2 regions of the Blautia sp. HCP3S3_B11 genome follow, and region 2 is predicted to be linked to the other one. Evidence: riboswitches for the same ligand, from Rfam matches in the RefSeq annotation. Region 2 holds a riboswitch; the other holds the start of a gene.
What was found. A riboswitch is a leader RNA that binds a small molecule or an ion and turns the genes downstream of it on or off. The one in region 2 is predicted to bind cyclic di-GMP.

Region 1 (4,979 bases), on a different contig from region 2:
AGTGGTTAGGCTTTATGAGGAATTCATGTCCGGGAAAACGGTTGATTATATTGCCAGGATATTTAAGGCTGAGAAGATAAAGAACTGGGATGGAAAGTATAACTGGCAGGCAAGTACGTTGGACTCCATGCTTCGAAATGAGAAGTATATGGGAGACGCCATTTTACAGAAAAGCTATACAGCCGATTTCCTTTCCAAGCGACGAGTTATAAATGACGGTAGTGTTCAGATGTACCATATTGAAGAAGACCACGAACCGATTATTGATATTGAAACATGGGAAGCAGTCCAGGCAGAGCTTGAAAGAAGGGCCCAGTACTGTAAGGAACATTTCACAAATGCCTACGGGCAGATGAGCGAAAAGAACCCCTTTTATGCCAAGATTATTTGCGGGAATTGCGGCAACATTTATTCCAGGGTAAAGTACACGACTAGAGCAGGGATAAGGATAACCAAGTGGCGCTGCGGCTCCTGCAACAAGACTGACGGTCATAAGGTTTGCAGCAATAGGTACGTTACTGACGAAACCTTCACTAAGCTGTTTGTTATGAGTTGGAATGAGATAGTCGAGCACCAGGCTGATTACCAGGAACGCTGGCAAGAGAATATCAAGGGTGATGATGTTCTGCTAAGATATAAAACAAAGCTGGTAATGAAGCATGCGGCAGCAGGGCCAATAAAGGAGTTTGATCCAGAACTTATGATGGCAGTAATGGACCACATTACAGTATTTGAAGATGGCAGGCTTCAGATAAAGTTTTATGACGGTACAGAGTTTGAGGTTGCAACTGAATAAGAGATGAAGCTAAATGGCCGGTAGGTGAACCGAGAGTGGTTTGCTTACCGGCTTTTTTGATTGTGACAAAATAGGATATTTCTAAAGAACCAGGTATGTTAAATGGTTATATGAAAACATTGACAAAATGCCGGTAAAGGAATAGAATAACATTATAATATTTTTGGCAAAATATTCGAAAGAGTATGACGCAAAGCTATAGGGCCTGTAAAATGGCAGCCAGTTACACGTTGATGACATTGCTAGAAATAGCAGTGTTTTTTTGTTTTATGAGGATAACAATGATTGAAGGTTATATGTCGATTAATGAAGTAGCGAAGAAGTGGAATCTGACACCCAGACGAATTCGGGCAATGTGTGCCGATGGACAGATAGAGGGAACAGCAAAATTGGGAAAAATATGGGCAATTCCAATAGAGGCTGAGAGGCCCATTGATGGAAGAATTACGACAGGTGAATATGTGAATTGGAGAAAAAAGAATGAATGACATTGTATGTCATTATAGATAGGTATACTGATAATGTTTAATTGTGATTGTTGTGGTCTATGTTGCATGAATCTAAAAAAGTCTCAGATATATGAAGATCTAGATAGAGGAGATGGCATTTGTAGATATTTCGATATTAATTCAAAGCTATGTACTATTTATGAAGAAAGACCAGAAAAATGTAACGTAGATAAAACATACGAAAGATTCTTCAAAGATAAGATGACACTTGAAGAATACTATCAATTGAATTATGAGGCTTGTAATGAGCTTAAAAAAGAGGAGGTATAAACATGTATTTAGCATTATTAAATGAAAGCGAAAAAACTGTATTTTTGGGAATAGCATATAATATGGCAACTGTTGATGGGGATTACAGTGATTCCGAAAAAGCTATGATTAACGGATATTGCCAGGAACTACAATGTCAATTTGATGAAAAAACTATGGTAAAACCTATGGAATCATTGATTCAAACTATCAAAATTGATAGCAGTGAAAAGGCAAAGAAGATTATTATTTTTGAGCTTATTGGCTTGGCTATGGCTGATGGCAATTATGATAGTGATGAAAGAAAACTTATAAGTCGGATGCTCACAGAATATAATATAGATTCTGATTTTGCTAATAAGTGCGAATGTATATTGAATGAATACATTGGATTTCAAGGAAGAATTAATGAACTTGTTCTTGGGTAAAGGAGGTATGTGGTATGGGGTTGTTTGATTTCCTAAAAAAGGATAAAGCAAAATCTACTGAAGTGGCTCTAAAACGTGATGAGGATGATGATTCAAAAAGCAAGATTGGAGCCGGAATAGCATTAGACTCCTCAATAAGAAGTTCAACTGCTCAAGCGAATGCTAAGTTTAGTAGGCCTGAGTACAATCCACAAACTCGAAAACAGTTTTATGATGATGGTAGTTCGCATAAAAAAGCAATTGACGATGCATTTGCTAGTGGAAAAACAGTTAGAGATCCTTATTCAGGAGCCGAGTTAGTAAAAAAACAACGAGATGCAAAAATGCAGTATGGTGAAGATTGGCAGAGCCATGCAGCAGAAGCTGACCATATAGATCCTCTTAGTCAAATAGCGAAAAGAACGAAAAAGAATCCTTTCTTGACTACCGATGATGTTCGTGAAATTGGTAATAGTGATGATAATTTTCAAGTGCTGTCTAGAAAACTAAATCAAGGAAGTAAGGATGTTGGAAAAGGTGGTAGTACGCAGCAGGAGTGGGCTGACGATGCTACAAGGATGGAAGGATTAGCTGATAATATTGAATCTGGCGAGACTATTGGAGAAGTTAGTAAACGAATTAAAGATACTGGCAAGGCTGCCGAAAAAAGAAATAATAGTAGAGCATTTAAAAAAGGCGTTAAGAATGCAGTAGGAACCGCACATGAAGCAGGAAAAGCTGGTGCGCAGAATGCAGGAGTTACAGCATTAACAATGTCTGGAATCATGAATGTGGTTTCAGTTATTAAAGGTGAGAAAAGTGGAGAAGATGCTATTGTAGATACAGTTAAAGACGGAGGAAAAGCCGCAGTAACAGGTTATGCGATGGGTGGAGGAATGACGGTGGTTTCTCAAACATTATCATACTCTTCTTCAGAATTTGTCCAAGCGTTGGCAAAAAATAATGTGCCAGGTAAGATTATTACTGCGGTTATCGTTACAGGTGATACATTAAAAAAATGGGGTGAAGGAGAGATTACTACACAGGAATGCCTTATTCAGTTAGGCGATAAGGGGCTTAACATGGCGACAATGGGGTACTCAATGGCTGTAGGACAAACTCTTATTCCTATTCCTATAGTAGGAGGAGCTGTAGGCGCTTTGGTAGGCTCAATGCTTACAAGTAATCTATATAATAACCTGATTAATGATTTACAAACTAAGCAATTAGAGCATGAGGAAAGAATGCGTATCATCGCAGAATGTAATGCTGCTGCGGAACAAGCGAGAGCATTTCGTGCTGAATTAGAATCATATTTGGACTCATATTTTCAAGAATATAGAACATGTTTTGATTCAGCACTATCTTCCATGAGATTAGCATATGAAATGGGAGATGCAGATGGTGTCATTGCGGGAGCGAATGATATTACACGAAAACTTGGTGGCGAGGTTAAGTTTGAAACAGTCAGTGAATTTAAGTCATTCTTGGATAGTGATGAGGATGACATTTTATAAGGAGGTGGATTTATGCCTATTCCATTCTTATTAGCGGGATTAGGAGTTGCCGCAGGTGTAATTGGTGCCGGAGGACATTTAAGTGCAAAAGAAACAAATGAGCGTGCTCAGAGAGTTTCACAAAATGCGCAAGAGCTATATAACAATGCAAAACATGCACTAGAGGTAGCACAGAATAAAACAGAGAAGGCTCTTGTAAAACTGGGATACGATAAGAAGAGCGTTCTTGATACATCAATGAATCAGTTTCTTACAACATACGACAAAGTAAAGCATATTCAAGTAAAAGAGTCTGTTGGTATACATGAAATATCTAAATTCACAATTGACCAGCAAGGTGCTATAGAGATTAGAGAGATGACAAATATTTATTCGTCTTCTTTCGCTAGTAGTGCTACGGGCGTTGCAGCAGGCGCTGCGGTTGCTTTAGCTGCGAGTGGTGCGTTACCAATTGTAACCGGGGAACTGGCCTTGGCAGGATCCGCATTAGCGGCAGGTGAAATTGGTATGGCAGCAGGATTTGCGGGCTCAGCCTTATCATTTGGAGCTGCAATGACTCCGTTAGCAGCAGTGGCTGCTCCAGTTATACTGTTCACAGGTATATCAGCTAGTATGAAAGCAGATGAAAATCTTGAAAAAGCAAATACTATGTATGCGGAAGCGGAAGCTGCTTCAGAAAAAATGAAAATCTCTGAGACGCTATGTGGGGCTATAACTGAAAGATCAGAAATGTTTGATGATCTTTTAGGAGATCTAAATAAAATGTTTGCAGAGTGTTCAGGTTTATTAGCAGGTGTGGTAAGAAAGAAAGAAGGAAGAGTATTTAAGAAAAAACTCACTTCAGAGGACTTTTCAGAGGATGATTTGAAATTGATTGCTGTAACCAGAGCATTAGCTGGTGCGGTTAAATCAGTTATTGATACACCTATTCTTTCAAAAGATGGTAATATTTCATATGAAGCCGAGAATGTCTATGACCAAACTGTTGAAAAATTACCTGATTTTAGTCAGGCTGTTCAAGAAGTTAAGACTATCAACTATGATGTAAAACCGGTTGCGGCTAAAGCAACAAATACATCTCATACTTCAAAGAGTAATACTACCGGTGGAACTACTGTAATGAGCGGTGCACGTAGAGTATTTGCAGTTATTATGGGATTTATTCTTGCTTCAGCTTTTGCGGAAGAAATCGCAATAAGTGTAACCAGTGATATAAATAAGTTTTTGTTCTTAGATTCCTTTACCGCTAATAAAATTGCAATATGGTTGTTACTTTGTACTTCTGTAACTATGTTGATAGGTACGTTTAAAAGCACAAAGGTAGAAAAACTATGTGGTTGGGGATCCGGTTTATCCCTATTTATTCTATATGTACAGTATTGTAGAAGCGTAGAGCAGATGAACCATTACATAATTTTCTCTATTATTTTCTGTGTAGTATGTGCAGTGATATTTGGCTTTTTTGAAGGAAGAAAAGATAAATGGAATTGTGGACTTTACT
Region 2 (16,091 bases):
TATCATTCCCCAGGCTATGTTCAGAATTTGAGAAAATGATGTTCGCAGCCTGTCCGCGGACAACCCCATTCCACCTATGAATCCACAAGGCGTTTTATTTATTCAGTACTGGAGAAACTACCGGTCTTCCATCCCTGTCCAGCAACGGAGTCATTCCGCCTGCATATCCTGATGCATGAAATACATAGTTTACACCCGTTTCCCTGTCCACCCAGATTTCCATTACGTTCATGGTTCCCTGTGAATAGAGCTTTTCGAACCTATCATTTTTTCCCATTTAAACATCCTCCAGTTTTCTTAGATATTGTGTATTCTGTTCTCCCGGCATCGTATCAAGCATCACATATGATTTAGTTATTCGCCTGATTCAATACACAGGCAAATGCTTTTGCTGTTCTCATATCCGGATCCCGGAAATGATTACCCGAATTCCATTCCAATGTACAATCTATGCCGCATTCCTTAAGCCAACCATACCCGCTCCGGATGCAGTTTCCGACCTGTGCCATAACCGGATTTCTCGTCTTTTCCTCTTTGTCACCAAGGCTCAGATAAACAGTTTTGCTTTTAATCTCATGTTCCCTCATATAATCAATAAATCCAGGAAACCAGACGGACGGAGATACCGCAGCGATTCCTGTAAACACATCTGTTTGGTATGCTGTCCATAAAGAAAACAGTCCTGCCAAAGAATAACCACCAATATAGTATTTCTTCTTATCTGAACAAAGCGTCAGTATTTTCTCCAGTGTTTTAGCTGCTCCTCCGCCAAAACAGCCATCCTTAAATACAGCCGGTGCCTTCCACGGCGAAAGCTCATCGTTCCAATTATCAATCTCCACCGCAATATACCTGAAATCCGCGGAAGTTAACCTATGTATTTCCCTTACCTCGTTCTCTATCCATGAAAGTTCGTGCTTCCCGACAGGCTGGATCAGAACAGTATCCGATTTTCCAAATTCATACGCTTTCATCCGTGCCTCCATCATACTTTAGTTGATATCTGTAGTATAGCATTTTGTAATACTATAATCAATGTATGAAACCTCATGATTTTTCAATTCTTTTATCCATAAATACCTACAGCATAATCTTACAGTACATCTTGTTCCTCAAAAAGTGAATTCGAATTCACTTTTTCAGCCTTCCCATTCCCTGATAAAAGAATAAACTCTAAAACTTTCAATTAAAGCCATCAGCTTAACGTAACGTATCACTTCGTTTGATGAAATTGGTACAAGCATCAGTTTCTGTTTCCGGATACAGAATACCACTCTCTCTTCCAAGTTTAAAACAACGCATCATCCAAATCATGTTTCGTGCAAGATTCCGCATAGTCTGCATACCTTCTTCATCCTGAGACGCTTCCTCTCCATAAAGTCCATGCACCATGTTCCAATAGGTAGAACCGGCGACTGGCATCTGCGCAATCCCAAAATATTTATTGATCCCATCAAGAGCTGCCGTGGTTCCTCCTCTTCTTGCTACTGCAACAGCAGCACCCGGTTTAAATTTAAAGGCGTCATAACCTCTAGCACTGTAAAAAACCCTGTCCAAAAAATCATAAATACGTCCACTTGGATGTGCAAAATATACTGGTGTTGCAAATACAAAGCCATCTGCTGTTTTAGCCTTTTCAACAAATTCATTCACGCCATCATCTTTAATCACACACTTTCCTGTTTTTTGACAGACATTACATTGAAGACAATCTGCTATTGGCTTTCCTCCAAGCTGAACAACCTCTGTTTCTACTTCTTCTGAATGAAATACCTTTATCATCTCTTCCAAAGCTGTCATTGTTGTTCCATGCAGATGACTGCTTCCGTTAACAAGCATTACTTTCATTTAATTTAACCTCCGTTGATTTTTCTATCAGTTTTGGCAAAGCACCACGTCCATAGGATATAATCTACCGCATGGACATAAGAGTACGTCTTGCTGGTTTTTTGATACAGTTCCAGATTTTTTACGCTTATCTTTTTACTCATTTTCCTCCAAATCTTCCCATGGTTTCAGCCCCATTTCTTCCCAGGTGACACCATACGGTGCACCGCCGGAGGTATAACCAGCAATAAAGAAAAATCGGTCATCCTGCAAGATTTCTTCTTTGTTCAGATTATCTCTTACTTTTTTTTTCCGTTTTGCTCGCTTCTGCTGCCCTTTTTGTTTCACAATAGCTACTTTTTCTTCAGGAGCTTTCCTTTGTTTTTGGGTATTTAATGTTTCTATTGTAATCCCATCCTGAATATCTTTCAATATACGAGATTCATATCCTAATGCACGTTTCTCAACAATTTTATAAATATCTTCATATCCTGTTTTAGGAGCAAGGACTTGAACTGTTGCAAACAGTCTTTTGCAGATATCATTCATTTCAGAAACATCCGGCATTCGCTGATTTTCAAGATAGAATGTCAAATACATACTGTATGTTTTATCGGCTATTACACTTTTTTGTTTTTGTTTTAAATCCTTATAGTTTTTATCCGCCCTATGCATATTTATCCTCATTCAGTATTCTTTCTCGATTTCTTCTGTTATCCCGTACACATTTTTAAAATCATCTAAATCCTTGGGAGACTTGATCAGCATGATTTCTTCCAGTTTTCCAGTCTGCATATCTTTGAATCCTGCCACCTGCTCACCTGTGCAAATACTTGCACGAATTACTGGTTTCATACATTCTCTATCATAAGATTTTTTAACGTTTTTCTTTTTGAACAATCCCATACTATCGCCTTCTTTCTGCTGTGCCATATCTGTACCGCCTTTACAGTTCTTATTCATCGTAATGATTATATCCACCAAACAATCCCGGCTCACTATGTCCCTGCTTATTCCCCTTATTATCATAATGCTTCATGCTGCCAAAGAATCCAGGACGGCTCTCGCCTACTTTGTGACCATTATTATCGTAGTGATTCATACCTCCCAAAAAAGACGGAGAACTATGTCCGATTTTATTACCATTAGCATCATAATCATTCATACTGCCAAAAAATCCCGGTCGACTCTCACCTACCTTTTTTCCATTTGCATCATAATAGTTGATGCAGCCAAATAATCCTGGTTTGCTATATCCTTTTTTACTCATATCATTCTCCTTATGATTCTTTATTCTTATATCTCAGAATAACACTCTTTTCTCTTTTTGAAATCGCATAACAGGCGACATTCACTCATTTGCCTATGGACATTATACCATCAATTACTTGTTGTTAGCTTACAAATCAAGTATAATAAAATATATTATGAAATAACCGCGCAGCATGTGGCCTGGAAGACAGGTAATCCTCATGCCTAGCGATATACGAGGGAGGAATTCTCATGGGTAAACAATCCACCAGGGAAAACAAAACTATTTACCAGCTTTGCCGAGAAACAGCAGGACTTACAAGAGCAGAGGCCAGTGAAAAAATGACTGCTGTCTCTGATTCAAAAATTGAAAAATTCGAATATGAAACACAAGAACCAACGCCTTATGATATCCTCCAGATGGCAGATGCCTATAAAAGACCAGATCTTTGCAATTATTACTGCTCTCACAAATGCGAAATAGGCCAGCGTTATGTTCCAGAAGTAGAAGTGACTAATTTGTCAAATATCATTTTGGAGACAATTGCCAGCTTAAATGAAATCAATCCTCTTACCGGCCGCCTGATCCAAATTGCACGTGACGGTAAAATCAGCGATGATGAAATGAAGGATTTTGCTTATATCAGTAAAAAACTTGATGAGATTTCTTTAGCCATAGACTCTTTGAATCTTTGGGTAGATAAGACAGCCGGGGAGCAGGGGCTCAATCTTGAACTTTTAAATGCCGAAAAAGCAAAATTAAAATAATCCACACTGCACGAAAGGCAATGAACTATTTTGGATTCATTGCCTTTACCTTACATACGCTGCAATTGACTGACTATACTTTCGGTCCTTCGAATTGCTTCTTCTACCTGTCTTTTGGCATTATTGATTCGGTCCTGGACCACCCAGTCCACAACAAATCCATCAAAAAAATAATCCGCAAAAGAAAGAAAATCTCCAGTATTGATATTTAAGTTACATACCATATTTACATCATTTAATTCTCTGCTGAAATTACGTAGATCATACTTTGCCTGTTCCATATTCCGTTTCGCCTGGTCCATTTTAGAGTGTTTTAACATCGTAGTGAAAAAGCCACCGCCAAACATATCTACTAAGCCCCAGTTCTTTGCACTGTCCAAATTTTCTTTTGCTGTACGAAGACTATTCAATGCTCTTCGGCCAGCTTCAATAGCTTCTCTCTTTTCTTTCTCAATATCATACCCCATTCGTTTTTGCCTCCCGATCCACTATGAATGTGATGCTGCCAATGCTATAATGCCACCGACAATCAACAACGGAAAAGCAATGTACATCAGTCCACCCAAAACCATACCAATCAATATCACCGGGAAGAAAATAACTGTGCAAAGCAATTTCATAATTCCCCAAGATGCTTTTAATCCAAAAACAACAAATTTTCCTACAAACCAGATCATACAAATTGTAAATAATAATGCTAACATTTTTTACTCCTCCTGAAATTCATTTATATGTCTTTTTTCCGTTCTTTTTCTGCTAAATATTCAGATGTATTCTTTATTCCAATTTTACTGCTGAATTCCGGATTTTTCTCCATTTTTTCTATTATTAGGATCAATCGAATTCTCTGTGCTGCTTCCATCTGATCACCTCATTTATTTTCTGCTTTCCTGTTGATATTGTCAGTATAACAAAATATTTTTTCACAATACACCTCCATCATGAAGAATTGAACCTTTATATTTCTCGAATTTCAAGAATTCTCTTTTTATAATTCTCTACCATTTTCTTACTGAAAAGGATATATTAAGATATGGACTTCCAATTTACCATGTTGACCACATCATTCAAAAAACTGACAAACCATTCGGTGATGAAGCTCATATTATTAATATGCTTGTCTGTAAAAAACTATAATATCTGTCTCCGCGGAAAAATCTCCTCTTCCCATAATGCCAAATTATCAGATATGGGGCTTCCGCGGAGAGAATCCGATTTCCTGTTTTCAGAATCAAAGAAAGCCTGCCAGCATAATACCAGCAGACTCTCAACTTTTTATCTTATTATTTAATCTTTTTTCTTCAGATTCCTTTTCGAATTATTCATTGCCCATCAGTCCATTTGCAATTAAAAGCGAAAAGAACATTTCTGGTCATATTATAATATAAAATAGTTAATCCCGGATCCTCATTTGGCATTTGTCTCAAATACCTTGCAAGTGCATCATCCAGTTATTTGATTTATGCTCATGTATCTGAGCAAGATAAGAGAGGATTTCATTATCCCACGTTCTCTCTGCCAGTTTGTGGTAGTTAAAGTCTCTCATAGGCTTTCCTTCTTTCTCCCAATTATATGGTGATTTTGGGAGAAAGCTAATTCCCTCTGGGAGAAATATCTCTTCCAAAAGACAATATCACTGTTATCAGTATTCACCATCGGTTCTTCTAAGTCCAGCTAACCTTTGAGCAGTAACACAATATCCGTTTTTTAATGTCAGACATGTCGCAGTGCCTCACAGTTTGCCGGCAGAGCCGTAATTCACGTTTCATCTTCATCCTCTGGAATTAACTGTATCAATTTTCTTTCCTTCAATAACAATTCCTGCAGGTATTTATTCTCCCCATCTGTTTTACCAGCCTTGTTTTTCAGCAACTTTATTTCCTGATCGTATTCATCCAGCAGCTTTTCATATTCATCTCTTTCCTCTTCAAAAACTCTTGTCTGTGTCAGGAACCGGTCGGCCTGTTCTATCAGCTTATGCTCATATTCAGCAGAAGCTTCTTCATATCCTTCTTTCTTTCCGTCATACCTGCCACTGTCATAGATCATCTTTCCGAGCGGATTGTCTTCCGTCCAGTCCTCTTTTATCATCCTTTTTACGCCACCGGAAATACTGCCTTCATCTACTATGTTTTTTACTGTATCGATTGTCCTTCCTATACCGGTACTTCTCCATAATCCACGCTTTAGTCCCATGATATATCCTCCAATCCATCTCCCTGGATCTTTTTGTTAAATCCGCCAAAAACAAATTCTTCCTTTATCCGGCGGATATATTCCGTATCGTATATCAGCCTTTGTACTGTCACGATCAAACCTCCGATATCAAGCTGCTTGATGGCATCTTCATTCCCTGCGTACATATTGCTGCCAACCCATATGACATTGCTCCCGGTTGCGATCATATTAGAATACAGGACGATTTTCCTTGTCCTGGCGCTATACAGATTGCCATACATCAGCATATGCAGAGTACTGATCAGAAGGTTTATCAAATCGGCCAGTTTTGCGGACGTTCCTACCTTAAATATATCCCCTGCACTGATATAGCCTGTCAATTTCTCTACCTGTGTATTGGAGAGGATAAGATTAGCACCCGGGATTTGTATCCCGCATGGGGTGTAGAGATCCGTTCCAATATGTATAAGCTGCTTGATGAGCGATGCAACAAATGCACCCGGCTGATCTTTTGTCCTTTCAGCAGCCTGCTGCAGCATTACTGACGTTGATCCATACGTAGCGATCCTTGGATCCTTAAAGTCGGAAGTATACACTACATGATTGGTTGTCAGCACAGAAATACCGGAGAGAAATGCAGGCGTTTTAACACAGGTGATCGTATTTGTCATAATATTCCCTGTGCCAAAGATCAACCCCAGGATCGGATCATGTCCCAAGGTTGCAAATCTGTGATTCGCTCCCTTAAATAGGGAAAGCTTTTCATCAGGGATCATATCTGATATGTCAAAATCCTAGATCCTGCATTTTTTCAATAATCCTGCCAGTGCTCCATCCGTAAGTCCGGATGTAGTATCATAAGGAACTCCGGCTCTCGTGATAATATGCTCCATAGAAGCATAGTACGGCCTTTCATGTACAGGACCGCCTGTATTAAATCTCTTCAACAGTTTTTCCTGGAATTCGTGCAGCTTTGTCTCATTCCGGTTTTGTGGTCCGGCTGCTTCTGGCTTCGTCAGCTCATTTAGGATGACAATCCTTGCCATCTGTAATCCCACAGCCGCAAACAGAAACTTTACATCATTCCCCTTTAAGCCTGTCTGTGACTCAAATTCTGCATCTAAATCTTCTAATATCTGATGGGAATTATGGGCGACCTCTGCGACCCTTATGCTTTCAATATCTCATTAACCTATATCGCTATTACCAAACCTGTATCGTTTGCTGCAATTAAGCTGACACTTATCTCCACAGCTTTATCCGTGGAAAGAAACCCTGGAGTTTCTTATACTTGACACCACCAGGTATTGCTCACAACATCGAAAGCTACTCTTCATCTATTCCAAACTCCAGGCCATGCACTTTTACAAGAACGCGATGACAAGTTAATATGAGACCTTGCACACCCTATCCGCGGAGAGGATCACTCATTACACCCTGCATCTTAACCTGACACTATTTGTGAGAAACTTAAACCATTGCATACCAGCTCAACGAAAATTTTCAATATTGCTGATGCCCTCCGCAGAAACAGGATTCTTGATTTGACCTCATGCAAACATAATGCACAACACTCGGTGTATATTTATAACATTCTCAAAAGAAGCAGAAAGCTCGAAGCAGCCAATAATCAAAACAGGACTCATCATTGATTTCCGGGGATCCAAAATCCTATTTTTAATACTCATCAAATTTCATATGTCCGATTCCCTTTATTGCAAAACCCATAGCAGTCTTTGCAAGAACAGGCCCGGAGATTAATTTAGGAAAGTCTGATATCTCTCCTGTTTTTTTCAAATTATCAAGAGCATTCCAAAGATTCTCTGTTGTAAATCCCAACTGCTCCTCGTTTTTCGTTGTCAGAATGCTATAGTTCTTATCGCCTATTATCAACGATATCGGCAGTTCCTCCTCAACAGGCAGAGATAATTCCAAATCTTCATTCCTGATTGCTATATGCGTTGTATTATATAAGTTCCTACATCCCCAACGCCGTTCTCCATCTTTGCCTGCAAAACTAAAGAACTCCCTTCCACTCACTATTAGCTCATTTACTTTATCCGCGGATTCCAGCCCCGACCATACCGTTTCGGTTTCCAGACTACAGCCCTGTTTGATAAAAGCACTCGATATTAAGAAAACTCCGGAAGAAAACTTAATCTTTTTAGATTGTGCCTTCCACAGACATACCCGTTCTCTTCCGTCACAAAGTTCCATGTCATGGGCAACCTGAGCCCTCAAAAGCATCCCTGATACATATGCCATCTCTGCCTCATTTGAAAGAATGATGTGTAATTTCTTTCCATAGGACAACTCTTCGATCAGCTCCTCTGTCATCTCTGTGAGCTGATAGGAAGTACCTGTCTTATCCCTGACCATTTTCTCATATTGGAATTTCTTATTCTCATCCAACCCGGCAGCAGATGATTTCCTGGGTTTATCCACAGGTTTCTTATCAACCAGCTCTTCTTTATCTACAGTTTTCTTCTTAGACTTTTCTTCAGCTTTATGCGAATTTACAAAAACTGTCTCCTTGCGTCTGCCATATTGAGAGGTGATCAGGCCTCCATCCTCCAGTTCATCAACATATCCCCAGATCGGCGACCACTGATCGTCAGCATCTCCAAAATAAGTACTATCGTATCCGATAATAGTTAATCTTCTTCCATTTGTCTGATCCGATTTCTCGGGATCCGGTATCGGAGGAAATTCTGTTCCGGCCCCTTTGGGATCAGAATAATAAAGAGACATCTCTTTATCGGAAACCAGGTCAACACGATAATACTTCTTCTGCCTTTCAGGATGCCCGTACAAGGCTTTTGTCTCTTCCGTCATTTTCCAATATTTTTTTTGCTCTGGAGTATATCCTGGATTGCATTTCTTAATCTGCGGGCATCTGCCTTCTATACACTTGCACTGGATTCCCTGTCCGTTGACATATCCCCAGCAGGGATCCTTTTCTGCATAATAGCATCTCATTTCCGTTTCCATGATACGGGACTGTTTCTCCGTCAAACGAACGGAAGTCTGCCTGATCTCCTGCTTTTTGCGGATTATTTTAATGTATTCATAATCCTCTACCTGATCCACAAATTCCTGATCACAGACTGGTTTTCCCTTGCAAGGATAAACATTACTTCCACCAATGATATTACTTTCCATTTCTATTCACCCCAAGCCTATCTTTCATTTTGTTCCGGAGCAGGCGCATCTATTTCATAGGAAACTTTCAGATTCGAATAAGTCCATACTCTGAAAAAATCATCCGGCGCTCTGTTAGATTCAATCTTCATCCTAAAGACCATATCAGCATCAATATAACACGATACCTTCAGTGCTTCATCACTGAACTTTCTGACTTTTACCGGGAATATCTCAGAAAAGGTCTGGCTATTTTCATCCCCGTCAGTGATAATAAATCTTGCATCATCACTGCCATCTATCACACCAAACGTAACTGTTTTCTCTTCCGTTGGGACCCTTTGTCCAATCTTGAAAAGCGGATAGAATTTGTTGTTTGAAAGTGTCAGCCCAATCGGTTTATTTAAGGTATAGCAGCCTGGTTTATAACAGATCTGCGCAACACCCGTAGCTATATCCCACATAGCCTTTCTGGGAAAGATCAGTTTCTTCCGGTCAAATAGTTTCAACAGCTTTTCCTGAAGAGGACGCAGTCTGCTGGACCCGCCTTCACATAGAATACAATCTATTGATTCCCTGTTCATTCCGGCATCTGACAGAGCCCTCATAAGACAGTCAACAGCCTGGTCAACTTCATTCTCAATAAGCAGTGAGAAATATGGATAATCAATTTTCTCCATCATCATTCCATGCCCATCGAGATTTGCATCCATTATGGTAACAATATCTTCATCTGCCAGATCGCACTTTGCCTGCTCACATTTTTGTAATAATCTGAGCTGAACTCTTGGCGATAAGTCTTCTAAGGCAAAGTCCTCTCCTGATCTTGTGGATACATTCATACAGATTCTTTCTGCCAAGTGTCGGTCAATATCATTTCCGGCCATGGTAATTCCCACAGATGATAGTTCATGGACTATATTATCCGTGATCCTCAGTACAACAACATCAAGCGTTCCTCCTCCCCAGTCAAACACCGCCACATTATGATACTTTCTCATCTCCGAAGCACGACTGCAGTAAGCCGACGTCGGCTCGCTTACAAACATTATTACCTTAATACCTGCCTTTAGTGCTGCTTTTCGGATATTGTTCTTTTTCCTGGAAGAGAAACCAACCGGAACCGCAACAACCGCCTCATCCATGATATCATGGGTACTGTTTTCAGCTTTTCTCTTCAGTGCCTTAAACAGTTCTGCCGCAATATCCACCGGTGTCCAGGACTTGCCAGCTATGATCCATTCCCTCTCTTCACCAATAACCGTTTTTATGGAAGAAAAAACTTCATACTCATCCTCTTCTGCAATGCTGCCTTTGGCATCAAGCCCAGTAACCACTTCCCCTGTTTCTCTGTGAATTGCAACGAAAGAAGGCAACGGCCTCCTGTCAGTTTCTCCTATATCAAACTCGTCATCAATACCATCCCCAATGGCCGTTATCGCGTGTACAGCACAATTGGTTGTTCCAAAGTCTATCCCAAAATAAGTTGCCATTAGTTCCCTACCTTAATACCTTTCTGCTCAAGTATCTTAAAAATCTGTTTTAACTTTTCACGATATATTTCCCCAAGCATTTCATTCATAGGTACGTTTATTGTTTCCGCATAATCTCCATATTCCGGCTTGAGAGCTCTGGCAATATCCTGTAATAAAGCAGCCTGCGTATCTTCCCGATACTGTACCTGTGCATCGTTAAGCTTCTTTCTCTCATCAACTTCCTGGTTTGCCTGGCTGACCCTTGTCTTTAATTCTTCAATCTCTGCCTGCTGTACTTTTATCTCTTTATCTTTTTCGATGACAGTTCTTTCTGATTCATTTAACCTCTCCTGCAAAAAATCAATCTGCGATGTCAGCCTGGCCGTTTCACAGATTGCTTTATCCAATTCCTCTTCAACTTTTTCAAAATGCTCTGCCAGTTTCCGCAATTCAAACTTCTTTTAGGAGGCTTGTTTTTTTTCTTTTCTTTTAATATCCTGGTTTCTTCTACATACTGCCTGCCTTTAGCGATCCACATCTTCATATTAAAAGCTGCCGGGATATCAGTCCCTGCTTCCTGACATGGATTATTCCCCCATCCTATCCACAATGCTGTAGATACTTACATAGAAAGCCTCCATGGGGATAAAACGGTACTCACAGCAATGGAACTGCCTGATATCAAAGAGTTTAACAAAAGCCGCAGGGTAAACCGGTCTGAAGAGTGTGTACCATTGTCAACCTACGCAACTGGCAGAGGAGGCATTCCTCGGAAGGCGATGGTACCAAATAACCGGAACATAAGAAAAGCCCCGATTTGATCGGGGCCCAGTAAGATACTCGGCTATTCAATAGCCGTAGTAGTTCATTCCATTATACAATCTCTGACGTTGTACTTCAAGCTTTTCATCCCATCTTAATGTGCAACTTTATAAGATAAGTTACTGTTCATAGCAATACACTTTGTAATCACATAAAAATCAGTTACAGCCAGCTTTCCAGAACATCATTCAGCTTATTCATATCCAGCGGTTTCGCGATATGTCCATTCATGCCTGTATTTTTTGCCAGCTGTACATCTTCTGCAAAAGCATTGGCAGTCATGGCAACAATAGGCAGTTTTCCCTTTTCACCCGGAAGGATCCTGATTGCTGCAGTTGCCTCATAACCATTCATGACAGGCATTTGGATATCCATAAAAACAAGATCATACGAACCTTTCGGAGAAGCTTCCACTTTCTCAACTGCAATTTTCCCATTTTCTGCCATTTCCACTTTTGCGCCTGTCATTTGCAAAATTTCACCAGCAATTTCTCTGTTCAACTCATTATCCTCAACCAGCAGAATCCTTTTTCCCGTGTAGTCTGATTCTGACAGCTCCTCCAGATAATTTCTTGCTGTTTTTCTTTTCTTCCTGAAGTAAACTGCCGCAGTGTAGCCGTCAGCCGGGAACGGAACAGCGGTTTTGCAATAAAAGCATCTATGCCCGCCGCCTTTGCTTCTTCTTCAATCTCGCTGAATTCATAAGATGTCAGTACAATGATGGTGATTTCTTTACCTATCCGCTTCCGGATCTGTCTGGCTGTTTCTATGCCATCCATATCCGGCATCTTCCAGTCTAAAGCTTTCGTAAAAGCCCGGTGGAAAGCAGCGGATTTTTGTGCCTGCATGATTTCTTTTTTCTCCGCATCAATGTTAATAAAAATCCCGGCAATCCTGCTGGCAGAACCATCCAGACGGCGTATTACTTCTGCCGATGCCCGAAACCACTGGTATTGATTATCCTTCATTCTCATACGATACTCTACCTGGTATTTTATCTGGTTCGTCTTATCCTTAATTGCCGCCTGAAGCTGCACCATTACTCTTTCTTTATCCTGTGGATGCAGAAGATCTGACCAGGATTCCAGTTTATTCGGAAAGTCCAGAGTGTCATGATAGCCAAGCATTTTTCGGAATTCATGACTCCAGTTTGCATTCACAATCTCACTGTTTTTGTCACAGTCAAAATACCAGAAGCCGGAATAGATAGCCTCATTGAGCAGTGCCAGATTTACATGATCCCAGTTGACCTGTACGGACATAACCCATATCTGTCTGCCCGCCTCATCTGTCGCATCCTCTTTATAAATCCGTACATTATTCACTATACCGTCTGCTGTAAGGATCTGTGCTTCCCCTGCTCCGTGAAGCTGCAAAAAACGGTCTCGATCCAGTATATCTTCCTCGTTATAAAAGAAGTTTTTCAATGAGCCTTTTGTCTGTTCCATGAAAGTATCGAATGTATGTCCCGTACTATGCAACAGCAGATTATTCACAGACAAAATAGACAGGTTTTGGTCATAAGATCCTGTCATTATACCTACCCCGCCATTATTTTCCAGTGTTTTCTGTACGGCCTGTGACATGGCCTGTGTCTGCCCCGTTACGGTCTCACCTAAAGAATATATTTTGTCTTCATAATTTTTCATTTTATAAAAATCCTCTCTCCGTCTTATGCCTTCTTTTATCTGTATACAGAAAACTTGTCCCTGCTAGTTTTGTTACCCATTTTTGCATACAAAAAGGACACCTGCCAAAATCTGCCAGTGTCCCTACTATATTTCTTTAAAATCATACATCTATATAGTATAAAAGGTATCGGAATCTCTTCTGTTCAAACATCTTTTCCATATATTATGATGATATGGAAACAGTTGCAACCGGCTGACCTGGTCAAACTTTCTGACTTTAGCCTCTTCTGGCTTTGCGTCCCAGACTTTCATCTGGTTTGCCGTTTTCCTTATTATAGCCTTTAAACTTATGCAATAAAACTGGATTTATTATACTATAGTGCTCTGCTGTACACAAGAAAAACACTACCGTTTTTACGTTCAAAAACAAAAAAAGAACAGCCGATACATATACTCGAACTGTTTTCCTACTTCCGAAGTCCACGTAGCATTGACATCACTGTTTCCTGCTCATTTGTACTCAGATTGTTCCATATCCCTAGAACTTCTTTCTGTTTTTCTGTCAGATTCTCTGAATTATCTTCTTGAAAAAACTGTGATAATGTCACGCCTAATGCTGTACATATTTTTTCAAGTGTAATCAGCGACGGCAGGTTTTCCTGCGCCATGATTCTCCCCAGTGACGACTGGGAAATTCCTGACAGCTGCGATAATCTGTATTTACTGATGTCACGCTTTTCACATAAAGAGGTTATTTTATCCGCAATATACTTCTCTATCTGCAAGTAACTATCCCTCATTTCCACTATTACATGTTCTTATTGTACCTGTAATAATGAAAAATTATTAGTAATCACCTTTGCAAGTATTCATTCCTATTATAGGAAGTATACGGACAAAAAAATATAAAGATACTTTCGTTTCCGCAAAAGTCATTTTCACTTATATCGTTTTTATAATATCATAGGTTGTTTCATTTGTCACATAAAACTTTGAAGCACATATCATTCAAAATAAAAAAGCCGAAAGTCACATTGTTATCCGTGACCTCCGACTCCATTCTATCTCATACTACACCGTCCTTACACTCAAATCAGCTCCTCTCTCTGGCTTATCTTTTCCCTGTTTTTCCTGGATGATTCTCTTATTGATTTCCAATCGTTCATGAATTGACGGTTTCTTCTCTTTTCCTGTTATTGTCTTTTTCTCTGTTATTGCCTTTCTTTCAGCTTTCCCCGCATCCTTAACTGCTATATTTGCTTCAAGAGCAGCTCTTGGCACAGCTTCTCTGCTCTCATTTTTCTCTGCCACCTGCTGTTCTCGTCTCTCCTTCACGCCTTTCTCTTCCAGACTGCAAAAGCTCTGCAGATACGGCAGTACATGGTTCTGCATATCTGTCAGATCTTCCATATACTTCTAATCTCTTACTTGAAACGGATGATTCGGAAATGGATGAAGACTTCCAATTTCTATCTCACTAATTCCATTGATTGACTCTTCGTTTGTTCCAAACAATGCATCAAGCGGCTGTAAGGAAACGGGAGTTGCTCTTTTTTTAGATGGCATCTTCTAGCACCTCCTCCGTCACTCTCCGATAAGCCTCTGTAGCTTTGCCTTTCGGATCATAAGAGAAAATACTCTGTCCTTCTCTGACTGCTTCCTTCATTCTTACGGAAAATGGAATATAATTATCAAAGATATGGATTTGACTTCCATATGCATTTCTGAGAAGCTCCATATTATTTCTGGCATCATTCGTATGAGCATCGACCATCGTAAACAAAATACTTCCCACTTGCAGCTTCGGATTAATCTGCTTACGGACCTTACCGATCGTTTTTAACAACTGCTGCAATCCTTTGATTGGCAGGTAGGATGCTTCAACCGGAATGAGGACTTCATCTGATGTAGCCAGTGCATTGATCGTAATCATTCCCAATGATGGCATACAATCAATGATGACTGCATCATATTGATCCTTGATACCATATAAAATCTGTTTCAATACATATTCCCTGCTCATTGCATTTACCAACTGTACTTCTGTACCTGCCAATCCAATGTTAGAACAGATAATGTCTATTCCTTCTGCCTGATGCCTGATATAACAGTCTGAAGGAATATATTCTTCTTTCATTACTGCATCCATAAGAGCTGTAAGTGTTTCATTACTTTCATCACAATCACGATATCCAAATCCTGCGGATACATCAGACTGTGGATCGGCATCAACGATTAACACTTTCATATTCTTTTGTGCTAATCCTACTGCTAAATTAGCTGTACATACTGATTTTCCCGTTCCCCCTTTTTGGTTTACAATAGAAATTACTTTTGCCATAATCTTTCCCTTCTTTCTTGTCAAATAAAAAGACTGAATCAGACAGCTGAGATATAAATCTCATGCGAGCTAATTCAGTCCAAAACATATTTTTATTCAATTATCACCGCTTTCGTGGTATAGTAAATACATCTCAGCAGAGTTCTGAAATTCTATTACTTCTGTACTGTGTTATTTATAAAAGAGAGGCTTTTCCTTCATAAATTCGTTGATTGGTTACGAAATTTATTTAGGACTAAATCGCTAGAGCCCTTGTATTATAAGGGGTTCTGCCTTGTGTCATTATAATAACACAAGCACCACCGTTTACAATGTTCATCATCGGAACCGGAAGATCTCTTCCTACTACTTTCTCAATTTCTAAGTACATGATAAATCCCCTTTCTGATATTACATTAAACTCCTGGTACATCACTTCTAAAAAGCTGTGTTCATGTAATGCGCGAGATACAAGAATATTGCTGTTAAAAAGGATGTACCAAAGTGTAACAGACCATTGGCTATATGGGCCGTATGCATATGAATCATATCTGGTATACGGCTTCAGCATGACCGTGGTTTTAATAAAATTACAGGTATGGTTCAATACTTCGAAGATTTCAGCTAAGCTTCGAATGGAGTTTAAATGATTGATTCACACGAGAGTTTATTTTAACT

Region 1: it holds a riboswitch for cyclic di-GMP, as region 2 does, so the genes downstream of both, ACTNC0_RS17370 (DNA-binding protein) here and ACTNC0_RS01770 (PAS domain-containing protein) in region 2, are expected to answer to the same signal.

Annotation. Positions count from the first base shown of each region.
Region 1 is NZ_JBQHVP010000030.1:9,943-14,921, forward strand. It holds gene ACTNC0_RS17365 (recombinase family protein) at 1-796, shown strand, start outside; cyclic di-GMP riboswitch class I at 952-1,027, shown strand; gene ACTNC0_RS17370 (DNA-binding protein) at 1,078-1,284, shown strand; gene ACTNC0_RS17375 (hypothetical protein) at 1,578-1,982, shown strand; gene ACTNC0_RS17380 (hypothetical protein) at 1,997-3,478, shown strand; gene ACTNC0_RS17385 (hypothetical protein) at 3,491-4,979, shown strand, end outside.
Region 2 is NZ_JBQHVP010000002.1:56,932-73,022, reverse strand. It holds gene ACTNC0_RS01860 (DUF6440 family protein) at 95-277, opposite strand; gene ACTNC0_RS01855 (esterase) at 351-974, opposite strand; gene ACTNC0_RS01850 (flavodoxin family protein) at 1,201-1,848, opposite strand; gene ACTNC0_RS01845 (hypothetical protein) at 1,984-2,514, opposite strand; gene ACTNC0_RS01840 (aspartate dehydrogenase) at 2,515-2,733, opposite strand; gene ACTNC0_RS01835 (hypothetical protein) at 2,783-3,097, opposite strand; gene ACTNC0_RS01830 (helix-turn-helix domain-containing protein) at 3,331-3,846, shown strand; gene ACTNC0_RS01825 (hypothetical protein) at 3,897-4,313, opposite strand; gene ACTNC0_RS01820 (hypothetical protein) at 4,335-4,550, opposite strand; gene ACTNC0_RS01815 (hypothetical protein) at 4,574-4,708, opposite strand; gene ACTNC0_RS01810 (hypothetical protein) at 5,270-5,392, opposite strand; gene ACTNC0_RS01805 (hypothetical protein) at 5,605-6,042, opposite strand; gene ACTNC0_RS01800 (hypothetical protein) at 6,033-6,800, opposite strand; gene ACTNC0_RS01795 (hypothetical protein) at 6,819-7,070, opposite strand; gene ACTNC0_RS01790 (hypothetical protein) at 7,702-9,186, opposite strand; gene ACTNC0_RS01785 (Hsp70 family protein) at 9,204-10,658, opposite strand; gene ACTNC0_RS01780 (hypothetical protein) at 10,658-11,089, opposite strand; gene ACTNC0_RS01775 (response regulator) at 11,625-11,963, opposite strand; gene ACTNC0_RS01770 (PAS domain-containing protein) at 11,960-13,111, opposite strand; cyclic di-GMP riboswitch class I at 13,335-13,425, opposite strand; gene ACTNC0_RS01765 (helix-turn-helix domain-containing protein) at 13,561-13,878, opposite strand; gene ACTNC0_RS01760 (hypothetical protein) at 14,165-14,503, opposite strand; gene ACTNC0_RS01755 (hypothetical protein) at 14,510-14,659, opposite strand; gene ACTNC0_RS01750 (ParA family protein) at 14,649-15,434, opposite strand; gene ACTNC0_RS01745 (hypothetical protein) at 15,670-15,804, opposite strand.